DNA from 4 places in the Peribacillus muralis genome. Region 1 is predicted to be linked to each of the others. Evidence: riboswitches for the same ligand, from Rfam matches in the RefSeq annotation. Region 1 holds a riboswitch; each other region holds the start of a gene.

Region 1 (4,739 bases):
CACAATATACCTAGCATGAAGCTCTTTTCCAAATTTGGTTTCGAAGAATGGGCACACTTACCTCAAGTTGCCGAGCTGGATGGCATTGAACGGGATTTAGTCATCCTTGGTAAACGCATTGATGGATAATCATTAACTTAAAAGCTATTGCCTTAGGCAATAGTCTTTTTATTTTCACGAAGAAGTCCATCAACCTAATTGAACCAGAGTATTTAAAAATACCTATACACTTTCTGAAGAGAAAAATATTCAGCTTCCCTTGTCTTTGTTAACGCATTTAACAGGGTGTCCAATTCTTGACTTGCTTGAATCGTCAGTAGACTGTTTATACCGAAATTCTCCGCCAATTCAATCATCTCTTGCCTTTTTTCTTCTATTATTTCAGGGGTTATCTTTCGGGAAAACAATTTATATACACCTCCCATAAATTCAATATTTTTACACTATAATCATAATGAAATTCATAGTTAAAATCAACTATTTACTTGTTGCGAAATTGTGTTTCCACACCCGTTAAATGTGACAAATTACTCATGACTTTTTCAAATGTGTATTTTTTGTGACACCCGCTCTTAAGACGTCAAAAAAGCATTCACCCATGTACACTGTGAATGCTTTTGCCATTTATATTTTATTTCATTATGACGAAATGATAGCCTTACCTCTTGCTATGTCATCCACTCTGTAGGAGATTCACTATCAGTCCTATTTATAACGATCTTATATTCATCTTCCAAAACTTTTAAAGGGGCATCATAAAGGTGCCTTTCATCAGAGGTTTTGTATACTCCTTTCGCCAATAGCTCCTCTATCAGCAACGCCTTTCTCTGCTCGATACCCTTGAATATTTCTGCCATGTAAATGGCTCCTTTCCTTGTCCGCTTATAGCCTAAGCTGTCTTTACAAGTCTCATTTTCACCAAATTATATATACCTTTTCTATTATGTCCTTAAACGCTATTTTGCAAAAATAAAAGCCTCTTCAATTAAAGAAGAGGCTGACAGGGTCCGGACGGCTCTTCTTATCTTCCAAGCAAACGCTTGTTGGATGTAGCACAGTTCCCAATACGGGTCTGCTGCCGAGGTTTCATAGGGCCAAGTCCCTCCACCTCTCTGGATAAGAATTCAATTATATAAATGATGTGAACATAATAATATCCCAATAATTCACAAAAGTCAATTACCTGTTTCCCCGCTTTTTTTCTCTCTCCCCCTTCAAAGCCGGGTTGCATTTTCTTGGCTTTCTGATATGATGTCAGTAATTACATACAACACACACCACTAGGGGAGTCTTTTTAAGACTGAGATGGAAGTCATTCCGGACCCTTTGAACCTGAACCGGCTCATACCGGCGGAGGAAAGTGGATGATATAGGTCCATTCCTTATATCCATCTGCCCCGTTCCGTTATTCAGGAACGGGGTTTTATTTTGGCAGTAAACATTTCCATACATTTTAAGGGGGATACGATGAAGCATACTAAATCAAAAACCTTCAGTGACAGACTTCATGAAAGTGCAAAGGAAATCTGGAAAAGGAACCATTCACATCCCTTTGTCCAAGCGATCGGGAACGGAACGCTTCCTGAGCATAAATTCGCTTATTACTTAAAGCAAGACTATATCTATTTGATGGATTATTCCAAGCTTTTCGCTTTAGGAGTCATTAAAGCGCATAATGTTGAAACCATGGCAAAATTTGCGGAAATCTTGAATGAAACGATTCAGATTGAAATGGATATCCATAGGCAATATGCCTTGGAATTCGGAATCACCTCCAAGCAATTGGAGGATACCGAGCCTACTCCCACCACACTTGCCTATTCAGGTTATATGCTAAATGCAGCCCAGCATGGGACACTGGCCGACCTGATTGCCTGTCTCCTTCCATGCGCTTGGGATTATTATGAAATCGGCTTGCTTTTAAAAGAACGAAACGGTAAAGACTTGGACAATAATCGCTATTCGAAATGGATTGAATCCTATTCCTCCCCAGAATTTGGTGAAGCGCACAAGTGGCTGATAACCTTATTGGAGGAATTGACGGAAGGTATGCCCGAAAAGGAACTGCAGCGATTGGAAAAGCACTTCTTGGTTACATCCCGCTATGAATATTTATTCTGGGATATGGTTCAAAATGAGCAGGATTGGCCGTTATAGGTCGTAGACATGATGTTTAGCCCAATTAAAAAAATGACGCTGACGGCAATGATCACGGCCATAACGACTTTAACAAGCTCCTTTCTATTCATCCCGGTAGGATTTGTGAAAGCTTTTCCGATTCAACACCTGGCCAATATCCTGACTGCCGTTTTACTCGGTCCTGCTTATGCGGTAACACAAGCTTTCCTAGTTTCCTTGATTAGAAACATATCTGGCACAGGTTCAATTTTCGCCTTTCCGGGCAGCATGTTCGGTGCCCTCTTGGCTGCTTTCCTTTATCGCAGGACACAACGCTTGACATTCGCATGTATTGGGGAAGTGACGGGGACCGGCATTCTAGGTTCACTTGCCTGCTATCCGATCGCGGCCCTGCTATTGGGCGAAAAGGCGACTCTTTTTGGTATGTTGCCTGCTTTTTTGCTCAGTTCATTTTCAGGTGCCATTTTCGCTTTCATTTTATTGAAAATATTATTAAAAAATGATTATATGAAGGGGTTTTTTCATGAAAAAAGCACTAACCATCGCAGGCTCTGACTCTGGGGGAGGCGCCGGGATACAAGCCGATATCAAAACATTTTCTGCACACGGTGTTTTTGGAATGTCCGTCATCACGGCCGTTACTGCACAAAACACAATGGAAGTACGTTCCGTGCAGGCGATCGACACTGCAATCATCACTGATCAAATTGCAGCCATTTTTGAAGATATACACGTCGATGCAGTAAAAATAGGCATGCTTGGTTCAAAAGAAATCGTCGAAACAGTCGCTGATTCCTTAACTGCCTTTTCACCTGCCATCGCTATCCTAGATCCAGTCATGATTTCCAAAAGCGGCCACCATTTGCTGGACGAACGAGCCGTTACTGCCCTAAAAGCGAAATTACTTCCGCTTGCAACACTTGTCACCCCTAATGTACCAGAGGCCGAGGTTCTTACTGGCTTATCGATCCGAACCGAGCAAGATTTTTACAAGGCATGCCTTTCCTTGACAGAATTAGGGTCAAATGCCGTTTTACTCAAAGGAGGACATGCAGAGGGGAACCCAAACGACCTTTTTTATGACGGGACGAACTTTCACTGGATCAAGGGAGAAAGGATCGATACAAAAAACACTCACGGTACAGGCTGTACCCTCTCCTCCGCGATTACATCCAACATGGCAAATGGACTATCGCTGCGAGAGTCGATTGAACAGGCTAAGCTCTATATTTCTGAAGCGATACGCAATAGCTTTTCAATAGGTGCAGGACATGGGCCTGTCCATCATTTTCATTCATTTTCAAAAAAAGAGCGGAGTGAATCCCTATGAAACTTTCAATAGCTGACTTGTTTGAAAAAGTAAGAGAAAGAAAACCACTTGTTCACCAAATCACCAACTTTGTTACGGTCAACGACTGTGCGAACGCCACGCTCGCCATCGGTGGATCGCCTGTTATGACATCCAGTCCTAAAGAAGTGAAAGATATGGTCAGTTTAGCAGATGCCTTGGTCCTGAACTTCGGGACAATTGATGAAAGATCCCTGGAGGCCATGGAGATAGCCGGCAGGACGGCGAATTCCAGGAATATCCCTGTCATATTGGATCCAGTGGGAGTTGGGGCCACACCCTATCGAACAGAGAAAGCAAATGAGCTACTGAAGAAGGTCTCCTTCCAGGTCATCCGCGGAAATGCGAGCGAGATCCAGCGTTTGATAGGTGGGGAAATCGTAACACGAGGAGTGGACTCAGAGGAACTTGAGATAAGCAATGCAGAGCTTGCCGCATCTGCAGCAAACCTCCTGGATAGCATCATCGTGGTCAGCGGGGCAATCGATGCTGTTAGCAATGGAAAACATACGACCGTTATTGATAATGGAAACATCCTTTTAACGAATGTAACAGGCACTGGTTGCATGGCTACCGCTCTTATCGGCGCTTTTACCGGCGTCACGGATGACTATTATGCTGCAGCTGTTGCCGGGATTTCGACGATGAGCATTTCAGGGGAACTCGCCGCCGAAAACCTCCAACAAAATGACGGGACAGGAACATTTCGGGTGCGATTAATTGATGCCATATCAAGAATGAATAAGGAATTGTGGATGAACGGAGTGAAGATAAGTGAAGAAATCGCAAATTGATTTAAGCCTATATTTAGTGACGGAAGAGTCGTTAGAACTTGAAGATTTGTTCAAAATCATGTCACAATCGATTGCTGGAGGTGTTTCAATTGTACAACTTAGAGAGAAAAACACTTCTTCCCTCTCCTTTTATAAAAAAGCTGCGGCACTAAAACAGGTATTGAACGAATTGTCCACTCCCCTGATCATTAATGACAGAGTCGATATAGCGATTGCTGTAGGAGCGGAAGGAATACATATTGGTCAGGACGACCTCCCCCTTTCCGTCGTCAAACAAATGGTTCCGGGAGAAATGATTATCGGGGTATCCGTTTCCACTTTGGAGGAAGCCCTGGAAGCGGAACGTAATGGAGCGGACTATCTCGGTGTTGGTTCGATATTCCCTACAAAAACAAAGCAGGATGCAACGCTAATGTCGATTCGTGATTTAGAGGAAATCTGCCGAAGCGTGTCGATTC
Region 2 (4,739 bases), 590 kb from region 1:
TAAGGTATTACATATTGATTTAATGGTAGAGAGAAAAAAAGAATTTGCATGTGAAGAGGAGTACTTATGAAAATTGGATTGGTAAGGCATTTTAAGGTGTCACATGAATTCCCGACCGGGAGATCTGTGTCGGGGGATGACATGAAGCAGTGGTTTCTCGATTACGATGCTGCGGATATCATTTATGGATCGACTCCATTAGGTAAGACGGAATGGGAGGAATGCTATTGCAGTGATATGCCGAGGGCAGTCAAGACTGCGGAACATATTTATCCTGGCACGATTCACTTTATGGAGGAGCTGCGGGAAATCCCTTCCCCGCCCCTGAAAGGGAAGGTGAAGCTGCCCTTCATCCTTTGGGCCATCTGGATTCGCTGCTGCTCAGTCATGAACAAGCAAACAAGAATGGAAATTAAGATTGCAAAGCGGAGAATCAATAAAGTATTGGACGAGATATTTGCAAAGGGGGAAAGAGATATCTTGATCGTGTGTCATGCCGCACTTATGGTCTATTTAAGGAAAGAGCTGATAAGGCGGGGGTTTGGAGGTCCGAAATTCAAGCTTGCGAGCAATGGAAGGCTATATATTTTCGAAAGGTGATGAAGTATCTCCGCAAGATGATGGATTAAAGAAAGGTCCAGTCATTTTCCGAATAGTTATTCATTTTCCCATGGTTGTAGTTTATTATTGTACTAATGTAATTTTAACGAATTCCATAATGGGGAAAGAGGTTGGATGATTTGGTTAAGGCAGTATTTTTTGATTTGGATGATACGTTACTTTGGGATCAGAAAAGTGTGAAAGAGGCTTTTGTCGCCACATGTGAAGCGGCTAGTGAGAAATATGATTTACATGTCGGCGAGTTTGAGGAAGCTGTCCGAAAGGAAGCACGTGAGCTTTACTCTTCTTACGATACATATGCATTTACGCAGATGATCGGAATCAACCCTTTTGAAGGATTATGGGGTGATTTTAACGACGATCATGACGAATTCAGGAAGATGGCGGAAATTGTACCGGCTTACCGAAATGAAGCTTGGACGAGGGGCTTGAAGGCCTTGGGAATCGATGACCCTGAATTCGGGCTTGAGCTGGCAGAGCGTTTTCCTGCCGAAAGGCGTAAGAAACCGTTTATCTACGAAGAGTCCTTCCAAGTACTGGATGAATTGAAAGGGAAGTACAAATTGCTTTTGCTGACGAACGGCTCTCCAGAACTGCAAAATACGAAGCTTGAAATTACACCTGAACTGGTTCCATATTTTGATAGGATCGTCATTTCAGGAGCGTTCGGGTGCGGTAAACCGGATGCGTCCATTTTTGAGCATGCTTTGGAAATCATGGATTTGGATAAAGATGAAGTATTGATGGTCGGAGATAATTTAATGACCGATATCCTCGGGGCATCAAGAGTGGGTATAAAGTCGGTCTGGATAAACCGCGAGGATAAGGAACGGACTGAGGTGCATCCAACCTATGAAATCAGGCATTTGGCGGAGTTATTCCCCATTCTTGCGAGCTTGGAGGATTGAATTTTTGATCTCGATTGCATAATGAAGCATGGTGCTGATGCTGGAAATATTAGGACTTTGAAATGATTTACAGAATGAAACGGGTGAGATATAGTTACCCTGTATTCGATTATATTGTTCAGACTAGGGGTGTCCAATAAACGTTGGGCTGAGAGAGAAGCGCGTTAAAGCTTCTTAACCCTCAGGACCTGATCTGGTTCATACCAGCGTGGGGAAGTTAGAATCTACTAAGCATTGACGATTAAGTTGGTCAGTCCTGTAGTCATACTAACGTTAGCCAGGTCTTAAATTGGAGATCTGGCTTTTTCGTGCGAAAAATGGATTGGATTTTGTCCTTTTTAAATCAATTGAAAAGGAGAAATGAAATCATGATGGGTAATTCAGTAAACGATTTGAACGTTTCGATTATGTCCAGTTTTGCAGGAAGTAAAAAGGTGTATGTAGAGGGATCTAGACTTGATATTAAAGTTCCTATGCGCGAAATTAAGCTAAGTCCGACTACCGGGACCTTCGGTGAGGAGGAGAATCCGCCTTTACGGGTTTATGACACGAGCGGCCCCTATACGGATACAGGATATCCGGTGGATATTCATAAAGGACTCGACCCGATTAGACGCAGCTGGGTCCTGGAGCGTGAAGACGTTGAGGCATATGAAGGACGGGAAATAAAACCCGAGGATAACGGATACAAAAAAACAGGGTCAAAGTCCAATGCGGATATCTTTCCGGGATTGAAAAGGAAACCGTTACGGGCGAGGGAGGGTAGAAATGTAACCCAGCTTCATTATGCACGAAAAGGACTGATCACCCCTGAAATGGAGTTCATTTCAATTAGGGAAAATGTCGATCCCGAGTTCGTGAGAGAAGAGGTAGCGAGCGGAAGGGCGATCATTCCGGCAAATATTAACCATCCTGAAAGTGAGCCGATGATCATCGGGCGTAATTTTCACGTGAAAATAAATGCGAATATTGGAAACTCGGCCGTCAGTTCATCGATTGAAGCCGAGGTGGAGAAAATGACTTGGGCTACACGGTGGGGAGCAGACAACATCATGGACCTTTCCACAGGTAAGAATATCCATACGACACGGGAATGGATAATCAGGAATTCCCCTGTGCCAGTTGGAACGGTCCCGATTTATCAAGCTTTGGAAAAAGTGAATGGAATTGCAGAAGATTTAAATTGGGAGGTCTTTCGGGACACGTTAATCGAGCAGGCTGAGCAGGGTGTCGATTACTTCACGATACATGCTGGTGTGCTTTTGCGGTATATCCCCCTCACAGCAAAGCGGGTTACGGGAATCGTATCCAGGGGAGGGTCGATCATGGCTCAATGGTGTCTGGCCCATCACACAGAAAGCTTCCTCTATACCCATTTTGAAGAGATTTGTAAAATCATGAAGACATATGATATTTCTTTCTCATTAGGAGACGGGCTTCGTCCCGGATCGATTGCAGATGCGAATGATGAAGCACAATTCGCAGAATTGGAAACATTGGGCGAGTTGACGAAGCTTGCTTGGAAGCATGATGTTCAAGTCATGGTGGAAGGTCCTGGACATGTGCCGATGCATTTGATCAAGGAAAACATGGATAAGCAGCTGGAAGTGTGTCAAGAAGCCCCATTCTATACTTTAGGACCTTTGACAACAGACATAGCTCCTGGCTACGATCACATTACTTCGGCGATTGGTGCGGCGATGATTGGCTGGTTTGGAACGGCCATGCTCTGTTACGTAACACCGAAAGAGCATCTCGGCCTTCCGAACAAGGAAGATGTTCGAATCGGTGTCATTACCTACAAAATTGCCGCTCACGCAGCTGATCTTGCAAAAGGCCATCCGCATGCACGAAAACGTGATGATGCCCTCTCCAAGGCTAGATTCGAATTTCGGTGGAGAGATCAATTCAACCTTTCCCTCGACCCTGAAAGAGCTGTCGAATATCATGATGAAACTCTGCCGGCCGAAGGCGCCAAAACGGCACATTTCTGCTCCATGTGCGGACCTAAATTCTGCAGTATGAGAATTTCTCAGGACATACGTGATTTAGCGAAAGAAAAGGGACTCGGTTTTGAGACCGTAATCGGAGAGGGACTAAAAGAAAAAGCGAATGAGTTCAGGAAAACGGATGGAACCATCTATCAATGATTTATGAGAGAAAAAGTTCGTTGAATCGGGTCATCCAAATAAAGGTTGAAATGAAAGAGCTGGAAGCACAATTGGAGCAACTGAAGAAAGAGCTGAACATCCTTCGGGAAAGTTGCACTCATGAATTTGAAAAAAAAGATTATGTACAAAAATGCATGAAGTGTCACTTAATCGAAAGCCTGCAATGGTAGAGCCCTCTTTCCTGATTTTTCATGGATAAGGAAAAGGGATAGGACCAGTCCTATCCCTTCTTTATTATTGTTTCATCTGATTGATTTCCTGTATGCACTCCTGGATGAGGGTCACTGCCTGGCTCATGGTCGCGCCTCCTCCGAATGCCGCTGTCACCCCAATGGCTTCAAGGATTTCCTGTTCCGAACAGCCTTGATCCAGGCATCCTTTAGTATGGTAGATGATGCAGTATTCGTCTTGTGAGTAAAGACTGATTCCCAATGCAATAAGCTGTTTTTCCTTCTTGGTCAATTGACCTTCTTTAAAGCACTCTTCCGTAAAGGAATTGAATTTCTCGGCAAGATCGGGCATTTTCTCCGTAAAAACACCAATTCCAGCCTTATAATCATGAAGAGCATTTTCAGTAGAATTCCTTGCTTCAAATTCCATTTTCCATTCAGCTCCATCCTAAGTTTTATTCATCAAAAATTAGTATGAGCTAAATGAAGCCTGATTAATCAAGAAACATCGGAGTTTATTATTGACTTGCTTTCACTAAACGGCAAGTGATTCCCTCGGACGGGTGGCTTTGAACCATTGGTAGCAAAGGATGAGGATAAGTACTAGGTCAACGGCATCACCAGCATAGTACATTAACATTCCGCCACTCTCCGCCTGTTCCTTCAAGACTCCGCTTGGTGGATGGGCATATATGTATTTAGAAAGGATATCATGTCCTGCCAATGAAAGGGCGAACACGATCATCCTGAACTTGAAGCTGAGCGGGTGAGGCACAGGATCGATGTAAATCATCGAGGCAGTGAATAGATACCCTGCTGCGAATACATGAAAATGCACCAATGCATGTAAAATGATGTGGTGCTGCATT
Region 3 (4,739 bases), 2.2 Mb from region 1:
AAAAAAATCCTCGCTGAGAAGCTGCTCTTCCCTTCTTGGCCTTGAGAATGGCACGATAACCTCCTTGATGACAGTTGCCGGCTTGGCTGATAACACGTAAATCCTATCGGAAAGGAAAACCGCTTCATCGATGCTATGTGTAACGAAAAGCACGGACCGCCGATATTCCTCCCAAAATGACATCAACCATTCTTGCATCTGCACTCTAGTCAGTTCATCCAAAGCGGAAAAAGGTTCGTCAAGGCACATCAAATGCTGAGGGCTCAAGATACTCCGGATAAATGCGGCCCTTTGCTTCATGCCTCCGGATAATTCATGCGGATATGCCTGTTCATACTCTCCCAACCCAGCCTTCATCAATAGCACTTTGGCTTTTTCTTTGTCTTTAAACCCAGCAAGTTCGCTGCCTAGCAGGACATTATCCAAAACCGTTCTCCAAGGTAATAGCGAGGGCTGCTGCGGCATATAGCTTATATGTCCCTTTAAGCCATTTATTTTCTTTCCGTCGAGTAAAATATCGCCATCATCCGGCTTCAAAATGCCGCCGGTCAAGTGGAACAACGTACTTTTCCCACTGCCTGATGGTCCAAGGATCGTCACAAATTCCCCTTCATCCACATGAAGATTCAACTTCTCCAAAATATTTTGCTTACCATCAAAGGAATAGGAAACGTCTTTAATTTCCAGATGCATGCTTGTCATCCTCCTTTCGCTTCCATGAAACAAAGTACCTCTCCAGTAAGGTAATCACTCCAAAAAAGAGCAGGCTCAATCCCATAATGATGAAAATGGCTACAAAAACCCGATCGGTCCGAAACGCGGAGGAAGCAAGTGTCATATAAACGCCAATCCCGGATTTCGCCCCGAGCCACTCCGAAATGACTGCACCCATTACACTATACGTGGCCGAAATTTTGAGGCCAGAGAAAATGAACGGAAGAGAGTGGGGCAGCTCTAACTTCCAAAACAACTGGCTGTTTCCCGCTCCCATCATCTTAAAATAATGCTTAAGTTCATACGGTGTCTGGCGCAGGCCATCCAATGAGGCAACGGCAACCGGAAAAAAGCATACGAGTGATATGACGATGAGCTTAGGCAGCATCCCAAAACCAAACCAAATCACCAAGAGCGGTGCCAGCACGATGATTGGAATATTTTGTGACAGGATGAGCAGGGGATAAACGGCATCTTTAACACCTGAAAACAGATGCAAGGCCGCTGCTATCAATAAGCCGATACAGCTTCCAATTAAAAAACCGGCTATCGCAAGCTCAGTCGTCGATAACAGGTGACCCAAAAGATTATGAAAGGACTCGATACCTTCAATGAAAATGGCAGATGGGGAAGGAAGCAGCCATTTTTCTATTTTCAATATCGCTGTGGCTGACTCCCATGCAATCAGCAGCAATACTAAAAGAAAGAAGGGAGCCCCCTTCTTCCAAATTCTCCTTCCGATCATGCCCGATACTTCTCCGTCAACGTATCCATCGTGATCCCGCTCGGCTGGTACAATATTTTGACTTGGGAAATGACGTTCGGCGAACCTAATTCAATCATTCTTTCATTCATTTTTTCTATCACCGCAAATAGCTGGGCAAGCTCACCCTCCATGGTCGTTTCTAGCGGGTGAACCTCGTATTTGACACCTGACTCATCTATGATCTTGATTGCTTCATCAACTAAAGGAATGACATTTTCACCTTTAGGGATGATTTGTATGCTAATTAAAGAACTGGCCATTTTTCTTCCTCCTAATTTGGTAGAAACTCATTGGTAAACGCCTCTTCAGGTTTGAACTCACCTTCAAGAAGCTTATTTTCTCTCATCCAATCACTGTAATTCTTCCATATGTCAAGCTTCTGTTCACCCCAGCGCGGAGCATCATCCTGATATTTATCTGCAAGCCACGCCTGGCTCTTCCTTACTAGTTTCGCATCCAGGTCCGGGGCGGCCTTCATTAAAATGTCCGCTGCCGTATCGGGATCATCGATTGCAAACTGATACCCTTTAGAAGCTGCATGGACGAATGCCTTAACGGTTTCTGGATCTTCTTTGATCAGCTTTTCGTTTGTTGTCAAGACAGGTGTATAGTAATCGAGCTTATCCGAGTAATCGGTCAAGTAAACCATATTCAGCTTTTCATTCCTCAGCTCGGCCTCGACACCCGTCCATCCATAATAAATCCAGGCGAAGTCTACATCCCTTTTAACTGAAGTGAAAAAATCAGCATCCCCTGTATTGACGATATCGACTTTATTTACATCCGCATTTTCTTTTTTCATGAGTGAATTCATGATGGCCTTTTCTACCGGCGACCCCCAGCCACCATAGGTTTTCCCTTCGAAATCCTTTGGTGATTTAATGTTTTTTGCCGCAGGAGATGCGAATCCAGAGGTATTATGCTGGATGACGGCAGCCAGTGAAACAATCGGCACACCCTGTACGCGGGCCTGGGTAATGGCCTCCTGGTAGCTTACGCCAAATTCGGATTTCCCGGAGGCCACAAGCTTGTCCGCTCCGGCTTCACCTGGCATGATGATTTCCACATCCAATCCTTGTTCTTTAAAATACCCCTTTTCCTTCGCTACATACAATCCTGTATGGTTTGTATTCGGTGTCCAATCGAGCACGACCGATACTTTTTTCAATCCTTCATTGTCTTCCTTTTTTGTTGCTTCATCTTTTTCGTTCGTTCCGCCGGCGCCACATCCAGCTAAAAGGAACAACGAAGTCAGCAATGGCAAAAATTTATTCAAGCGGGTATCCTCCTACTCATCATATAAGATCCACATGCAGGAATATTAAGGGCGCCAGGGGCATTTTTCAAATCATCATAAAAAAACAAAAAACGCCCGAAAATGAGTTCGGACGTTAACATACAAAACGGAAAATCTGTCATAATATGTTCCCTCCGCTGGCACCATCCAGATCAGGTTCAAAGAGTCAGCGTCTAAAGGACGCAATCTCAGCCAGCAATACTGGCTCCCCTACATTTCTCGCACTATGGACTTTTCTCTATCATTATATCAATTCATGGAGAAAAGGGAAAACTAATTTGCTTCCGCTAAAAAATTCACCTTGCGGCCTCATTTCCGAATCAGGCTTCACTACTGGCACCTTTCCTCGTTCAAATAGTCACTTCCTTGCAGGTAATCATATAATGAGTATGACCTGCACACACATTTCCATGTACCAGATTTATAACTCATAAGCAAAAGGTGGATATGATCATGATCAAGATTAATCACAAATGGTTAGATGTCAGTCAAATCCAGCCAGGTATACCATCTGCCAAAGCGATGGAACTGCTCCAATTGCTGGCGGGATATGCGACCGTTTTTGAATACGGGAGCTTGGAAGAGCTTAATTTCGAAATTCAGTTGAGGCTTCGAGTCATGGAGGCAGCCATTTCATTAGATAAAAGCGGTGCAGAATTTGCAACACTCGAGGAATCGGAAACCAATCCACAATACTGGCGCCTTGCAAAGGATGGCACCTTCACCCTCCAGCCAGGGATTCGTCCCCATCTTGCGATTGCCGACATTTTCCAAAATGGAAGGCAATATGCTTTCGAATGCGGGACTGCAATAGTCGTCACATTCTTAAGAGCCATTATGGATGTAATCGGTCCGAGGCAGTTTGATTACCTTTTTTCCGACCTAGTTCTTTATGATTGGCATCCCCCAACGAATATGATCCTGCTCGTCCACCGTGGCACGGATTATATACCGGGGGACTGCTTATATTTCAAAAACCCGGAACATGATGAAAAAACGCCTGAATGGCAAGGTGAAAATGCGATATTATTAGGAAAGAATCTCTTTTTTGGGCATGGGATCGGCATTACCAATTCCAAAGGAATCATTGATGAGCTAAACGATAATCGAAAATCGAATGCCACTATTTCGGCATACCTGACAAACCATATCGTTAGCCTGGATAGCTCCTATTATTATGGCATAATCCAACCATATCCCGGCCGCGCCCAAAGCATTCCCTGTCTGGCAAGTCTCCCTGATTTGATCGTTACGGAAATAGGCTCGAAGATACACCTTTCCTGATGCAAATGCATTCGCCACTATAAAAAAATGCTTGGAGGATAGATCCACCAAGCATCTTTCTTATTCACGCACCAATATCCCTTTTGCTTTTGAACCTGCGGGCGCTTGCCTGCCCCCATTTCGTAATGGAGAGCGTATAAACAGCCAAGGCTGACCAGATGAACAAAAAGGCTAAAAGATGTGCTTTCGTAAAGCTTTCATGATAGACGAATACACCGATCAGCAAGGATAAGGTCGGAGCGATATACTGAAAAATCCCAAGCATCGAGAGCGGGATCTTTTCTGCCCCTTTCGCAAAATATAAAAGAGGTAAAGCCGTTACGACCCCGCCGCCCACTAACAGCAATCCTGTGCTCCCATTTGTGAAGAATTGCATGTCCGACTGGGTCGACAAGTATATGAGGTAACCAAGGGCGAGAGGCGTTACCATCATCGTTTCGAGCGTCAGCCCGATTGCCGATTCGGCCTTGATCATTTTTTTTGCCAAGCCGTACAACCCAAAGGTCATCGCCAATACAAGGGAAACCCAAGGAATGGTGCCGAAGTGAATCCCAAGGATCAGGACTCCGATTCCGGCAAGCATGAACGACATGATTTGCGCTCCGCTCAATTTTTCTTTTAAGACGACTACACCCAAGAGGACGCTGACTAGCGGATTGATATAATAACCAAGACTGG
Region 4 (4,739 bases), 800 kb from region 1:
CCCCGGATAGACCTTCAGCTCCTCAACCTTGATTTTCGCTTCTTTTTTCCGAAAGCCGCCAAAACCCTGCACATGCAAAATGGGGCTGTCATCACTAACTCGGTACTCACGAGCGAGTTTATGATGTTGGATATACTCATCCCAAACTCCCGGGAACCATATTCCATATTCTTTCATTTCGTATTCATATCGAGAAAGAACGTCGTCTTTCGCACCATCTGCAATGATTTGGCCATCATCATTAAAAAGGACGATTCGTTCGATGAATTCCAAAACATGATCAATTTTATGTTCCACGATAATAATCGTCTTATCTTGTCCAATTTCCTTCAGCATGTCCCACATTTCCTTTGTTCCTCGTGGATCAAGCATAGCAGTCGGTTCATCCAGGAAAATGACTTCCGGTTCCAGCGCCAAGACAGACGCTATCGCAAGCCGCTGCTTCATCCCGCCTGATAAGGTATCGATACTTGTATGAATATTACTAAGCTTCAAACCTACCTGACTGATATAATATTGGATTTTCTCCTTCATTTCTTCCTTTGGTACTGAAAGGTTTTCCAGGACGAAGGCAATTTCCTCATCGGCAAACGGCATGCAGAACTGACTATCGGGATCTTGAAAAACGAATCCCCATGAAGCTGGGCATGTCAATTGTTCCGCCTTCATCGGAACTTCGATGGATTGTGGGATCAGCCCGCTTAAAACTTGCAATAGCGTCGACTTTCCACTTCCAGATGGCCCTAACAATAAAACCTTTTCACCTTTATCAATCGAGACGGATAGGTCCTTGAATAGCAAGGTCCCCTCGCCTGGAAACTTCAATCTTAACTTTTCGACATGAGCGATTCGTTCCAACCTCATCCACCTCTACTTCTGGTCCAGTTCGGCATAATCCTTGCTTGATACTGGACGGACAAGATTCGTTACTCCCGTTGCTTCCAACACCCGTACAAGGTAGTACGCAAACACTCCAGCAAAGAAAACCGACCCGATAAATCTAGCAATTAAAAACAATAGTAAATTCCAAACGGAGAGCGAGCCGATTTCCCCGTAGGCAAAATCCATGACGACCGATCCAAGGCAGGAAGCAATCGCCGCTAAAACGGCCACTGATAAATTGAAGTTTTTATATTTGAACGCCATGAATACCAGTTCCGCGAATAACCCTTGCACAACCCCATATAAAAGGACGGTCAACCCCCACGGAGAGCCAAGAAAGAATTCACCCGACGCTGCCGCAATTTCTGCCAACAGTGCCACACCAGGTTTTCGCAAAACCAAAAAGGCAACGGGTCCTGCCATAAACCACATTCCATAAATCAGTTGATCAAGATGTAATCCAAATGGTTTAACGGAATAATAAATCGAACCCCAAAGGATATAGACAATACCAAAAGCGACGGCAATCACGATCGTGACCAATATATCCGTTAATTTCAACCCTTTTTTCATCGTTTCAATCTCCCTTTACACTTCTAGTGTTTTCTTAGGTACCGGCCATGTTTCCATACGATAAGCCATTTCCCAAAATGAATATTCATATTGGCTGCTAAGGATGAAATGCTCTTTCATCCGTTCTTTATCTGCATCCGTTACTTTTTCAGCAATCTCATCAAGCCTTGCAATTTGTTCTTCAACTAAAGAACGGAACCACTCTCCACCGTATGCCGCAATCCATTCTTGATAAATCGGCTCATCTGGATTGCACCCTTGCAGCTTTTCACCTATTTCATAATAAAGCCAATAACATGGCAGGATAGCGGCAATTACATCTCCTAAATGTCCTGAATAAGCCACACGATACATATGGGACGTATACGCATAAGCCGTCGGAGCTGGCTTGAAGTTTACCTTCTCTTCTTCCGTGATACCCAATTTCCCGGAAAAATTTTCGTGAAGCCTCAACTCCGCTTCATACGTTCCTTGAGCATGCCCAGCAAGCCTGCTCGTTGTATGTAAATCTTCAGCCTTCACTGCACCTAAAGCTTGAACTCTGGAAAAATGAGATAAATAGTATGCATCCTGCATCACATAAAAACGAAAACACTCCAATGGCAATGTGCCATCCCCTATTCCGGTAACGAACTTGTGTTCAAAACTAGCTTCCCAAATATGATCCACCTCTTGCCGAATTACCTCTGAAAACTTCATCCTCATTACCTCCATATTTTATTTTCCAAATGAAAGATACAGGAAACACCGCCCTCTTTTTTGACAAATAAAAAACCACTTTCTTTAACGTAAGAAAGTGGTTGTAGTTGAAATAATACAAAAAAACGTATCGTCCCAGACCCCACTTCCCTACGCTGGTTTAAACCAGATCAGGTTCCAAGGGTCTTAAAGTCATTCTTTAATCTCAGCTTCTCAGGTAAAATGGGATTTACCAATAAAGCACCCCTAGTGGTACAAATTGTATATATAACTCATTTGCCTTTATATTAACATGATAAATACAATTGTCAAACAGATTAGAAAAAAATTCAAGCCGATACCTTCTTAAGTTGGATTTGCTGGATTGCACAGTTTGGCGGGTTAACAGTCAATTTGCGCTGATATGGCACGAAAAGATTTTTTTCATCATTCAATAATTTTAGGGTGGGTTTAGCGATTGTGTCTTCATTAGTAGAAGAGAACCCAAAAAAGTTAGACACTTTATTTAGGCAGTCTTGAGAGAGTGAACCCGGCAATCTATCGGGCTCATGTCTTATACTTTTACTTTGATCCGTTGATGATTGTAGTAATGGATATATCTCTGCTTAGTCAAATTCTTGAAGATACAGTAATCCTGAACTGAATGACCGCATTATCGAGACAATTTCTTTTACGCGTAATCTTGCCGATGTTCCTTTTGAACGAACGGCATTTTTCATCCTTACCAGTGACTTCAATCCTAGTTCAATCATCAAACGGGGATGGTTTTATGATTGATGTGAACACGTAGTTCTATTTATCATGGTTAGTGGCCCCTTTTTCTTTGGTTTAAGGACAAAAATGAATTTGTATCACATGAAATTAGACCTTCCATTCCATGTTTCCCCATCTCCTTTTAACCAGTTTTAAGTATACGATCTTATTACATTACAGAAAATTTATCATAAAATTCATTTTAAGTAAAAAATAACTAGAAATGCCACAATTTCATTATTATCTTTGTTATTCTATTAATTGAATTGCTTGTCTTTTTTAGATCGTTAAAGGAAGCGAGTAATTTGGAAATTGGATGAAGAGGTGATTAGATGAATTGGACAAGTACAGTGTTGAAAGGATTATTGACTGCAGGTGTTTTTGGATTGGGAGCCTGGTTGTCAGCAGAAGTTGCTTCTGCTCATGGGTACATAGAAAAACCGGCAAGCAGAGGGTATATCGGTTCATTGGAGAAGCAGGAAATAGGCTGGCAATCTGCACTAGAGAAGTATGGGCGTGTTATCGACAGTCCTCAATCCGTGGAAGGTCCGAAAGGCTTTCCGGAAGCAGGACCGGCTGACGGTCATATAGCGTCAGCTGGGGGTGGACTAGGCCAGATTGATCAGGTAATGGACCGTCAGTCCGCCGATGCCTGGAAAAAGCAGGACATGCGAGGTGGATTGAATACGTTCACATGGAAATATACAGCACCTCATGCTACTTCCATATGGCATTATTACATTACTAAAAAAGGGTGGGATCCAAATAGTCCTTTAGAGCGTTCTGATTTCGAATTGATTGGGACAGAGACTCATGATGGTACACCGGCTAGCAATAATTTGACTCATAAAATCAATGTGCCGACAGACCGGAGTGGATACCACGTCATCCTTGGCGTATGGGACGTAGCAGATACTCCAAATGCGTTCTATAATGTCATTGATGTCAATCTAATTAATGATGGTTTGGTAGATACAGAGGCCCCTTCCCTTTCTGGACCGATTGAAGTTTCTCATGTATCAGATCGAAAAGTTATGTTGAAGTGGCAGGAAGCAACCGATAATGCAGGAATCAAAGGGTATGATATTTACCGCAATGGGCAGAAAATCGGTTCAACAGCTCAGGCATTCTATACCGATACAGATGTAATGCCAGAGACGGAATATCATTATACAATCAAGGCCATTGACCTTTCAGGCAATGAAAGTGTTGCAAGCGAAGAAGTAATTGTTACAACCCTTCCGTTAACTAAAGATACGGAATCTCCTTCCGCTCCAACTGGCCTCCACACGATGAAGGTAACAGAGAGTTCCGTTAGCCTTATGTGGACTGCTTCCGAAGATAATGTAGGCGTGAAGGAATATTTGATCTACCGTGACGGAAAACAAATCGGCACTACGGTAAACACTTATTATGAAGACAAAGGATTACAGCCAGGAACCCGATACTCATATACAGTGTCTTCCCGCGATGAGGCAGAAAACCTCTCTCTCCCAAGTTCTCACCTAGAAGTTACGACGGTAAAAGATGACTCGAATGCTTCAGGAGAAAAATGGAATGCCGCCAAGGTTTATACAGCAGGGATGGTCGTTCTCTTCAATGGATATGAGTACGAGGCAAAGTATTGGACACAAGGGAACCAACCTGACTCCTCGGATGCTTGGAAACTGTTAAGTGAAGCATCGGTAGAATGGAACCCGCAAAAGCCATATTTGGGAGGTGATAAAGTCACGTATAAAGGGCATGTGTACGAAGCAAAGTGGTGGACGATGGGGAGCATCCCTGGGGCATCAGAAATTTGGATTTTAGTAGAAAAATAAGATAAGTGGATT

Evidence for each region. A riboswitch is a leader RNA that binds a small molecule or an ion and turns the genes downstream of it on or off. The one in region 1 is predicted to bind thiamine pyrophosphate.
Region 2: linked by a shared signal. The riboswitch ahead of thiC (phosphomethylpyrimidine synthase ThiC) and the one ahead of tenA (thiaminase II) in region 1 are both predicted to bind thiamine pyrophosphate.
Region 3: linked by a shared signal. The riboswitch ahead of ABE28_RS17195 (ABC transporter substrate-binding protein) and the one ahead of tenA (thiaminase II) in region 1 are both predicted to bind thiamine pyrophosphate.
Region 4: linked by a shared signal. The riboswitch ahead of tenA (thiaminase II) and the one ahead of tenA (thiaminase II) in region 1 are both predicted to bind thiamine pyrophosphate.

Annotation. Positions count from the first base shown of each region.
Region 1 is NZ_CP017080.1:1,376,516-1,381,254, reverse strand. Features, by position in the region: gene ABE28_RS06635 (GNAT family N-acetyltransferase) at 1-129, shown strand, start outside; gene ABE28_RS06630 (aspartyl-phosphate phosphatase Spo0E family protein) at 213-407, opposite strand; gene ABE28_RS06625 (Fur-regulated basic protein FbpA) at 669-857, opposite strand; SAM riboswitch class I at 1,019-1,123, opposite strand; TPP riboswitch at 1,273-1,376, shown strand; gene tenA (thiaminase II) at 1,468-2,157, shown strand; gene thiW (energy coupling factor transporter S component ThiW) at 2,167-2,694, shown strand; gene thiD (bifunctional hydroxymethylpyrimidine kinase/phosphomethylpyrimidine kinase) at 2,663-3,469, shown strand; gene thiM (hydroxyethylthiazole kinase) at 3,466-4,281, shown strand; gene thiE (thiamine phosphate synthase) at 4,262-4,739, shown strand, end outside.
Region 2 is NZ_CP017080.1:786,768-791,506, forward strand. Features, by position in the region: gene ABE28_RS03800 (histidine phosphatase family protein) at 67-600, shown strand; gene ABE28_RS03805 (HAD family hydrolase) at 741-1,529, shown strand; TPP riboswitch at 1,645-1,761, shown strand; gene thiC (phosphomethylpyrimidine synthase ThiC) at 1,898-3,679, shown strand; gene ABE28_RS03815 (hypothetical protein) at 3,676-3,870, shown strand; gene ABE28_RS03820 (carboxymuconolactone decarboxylase family protein) at 3,935-4,300, opposite strand; gene ABE28_RS03825 (cytochrome c oxidase assembly protein) at 4,406-4,739, opposite strand, start outside.
Region 3 is NZ_CP017080.1:3,533,876-3,538,614, forward strand. Features, by position in the region: gene ABE28_RS17180 (ABC transporter ATP-binding protein) at 1-702, opposite strand, end outside; gene ABE28_RS17185 (ABC transporter permease) at 677-1,459, opposite strand; gene ABE28_RS17190 (thiamine-binding protein) at 1,456-1,740, opposite strand; gene ABE28_RS17195 (ABC transporter substrate-binding protein) at 1,752-2,756, opposite strand; TPP riboswitch at 2,890-2,999, opposite strand; gene ABE28_RS17200 (hypothetical protein) at 3,231-4,061, shown strand; gene rarD (EamA family transporter RarD) at 4,126-4,739, opposite strand, start outside.
Region 4 is NZ_CP017080.1:2,176,800-2,181,538, reverse strand. Features, by position in the region: gene ABE28_RS10655 (ABC transporter ATP-binding protein) at 1-858, opposite strand, end outside; gene ABE28_RS10650 (ECF transporter S component) at 871-1,455, opposite strand; gene tenA (thiaminase II) at 1,471-2,154, opposite strand; TPP riboswitch at 2,285-2,412, opposite strand; gene ABE28_RS10640 (lytic polysaccharide monooxygenase) at 3,240-4,727, shown strand.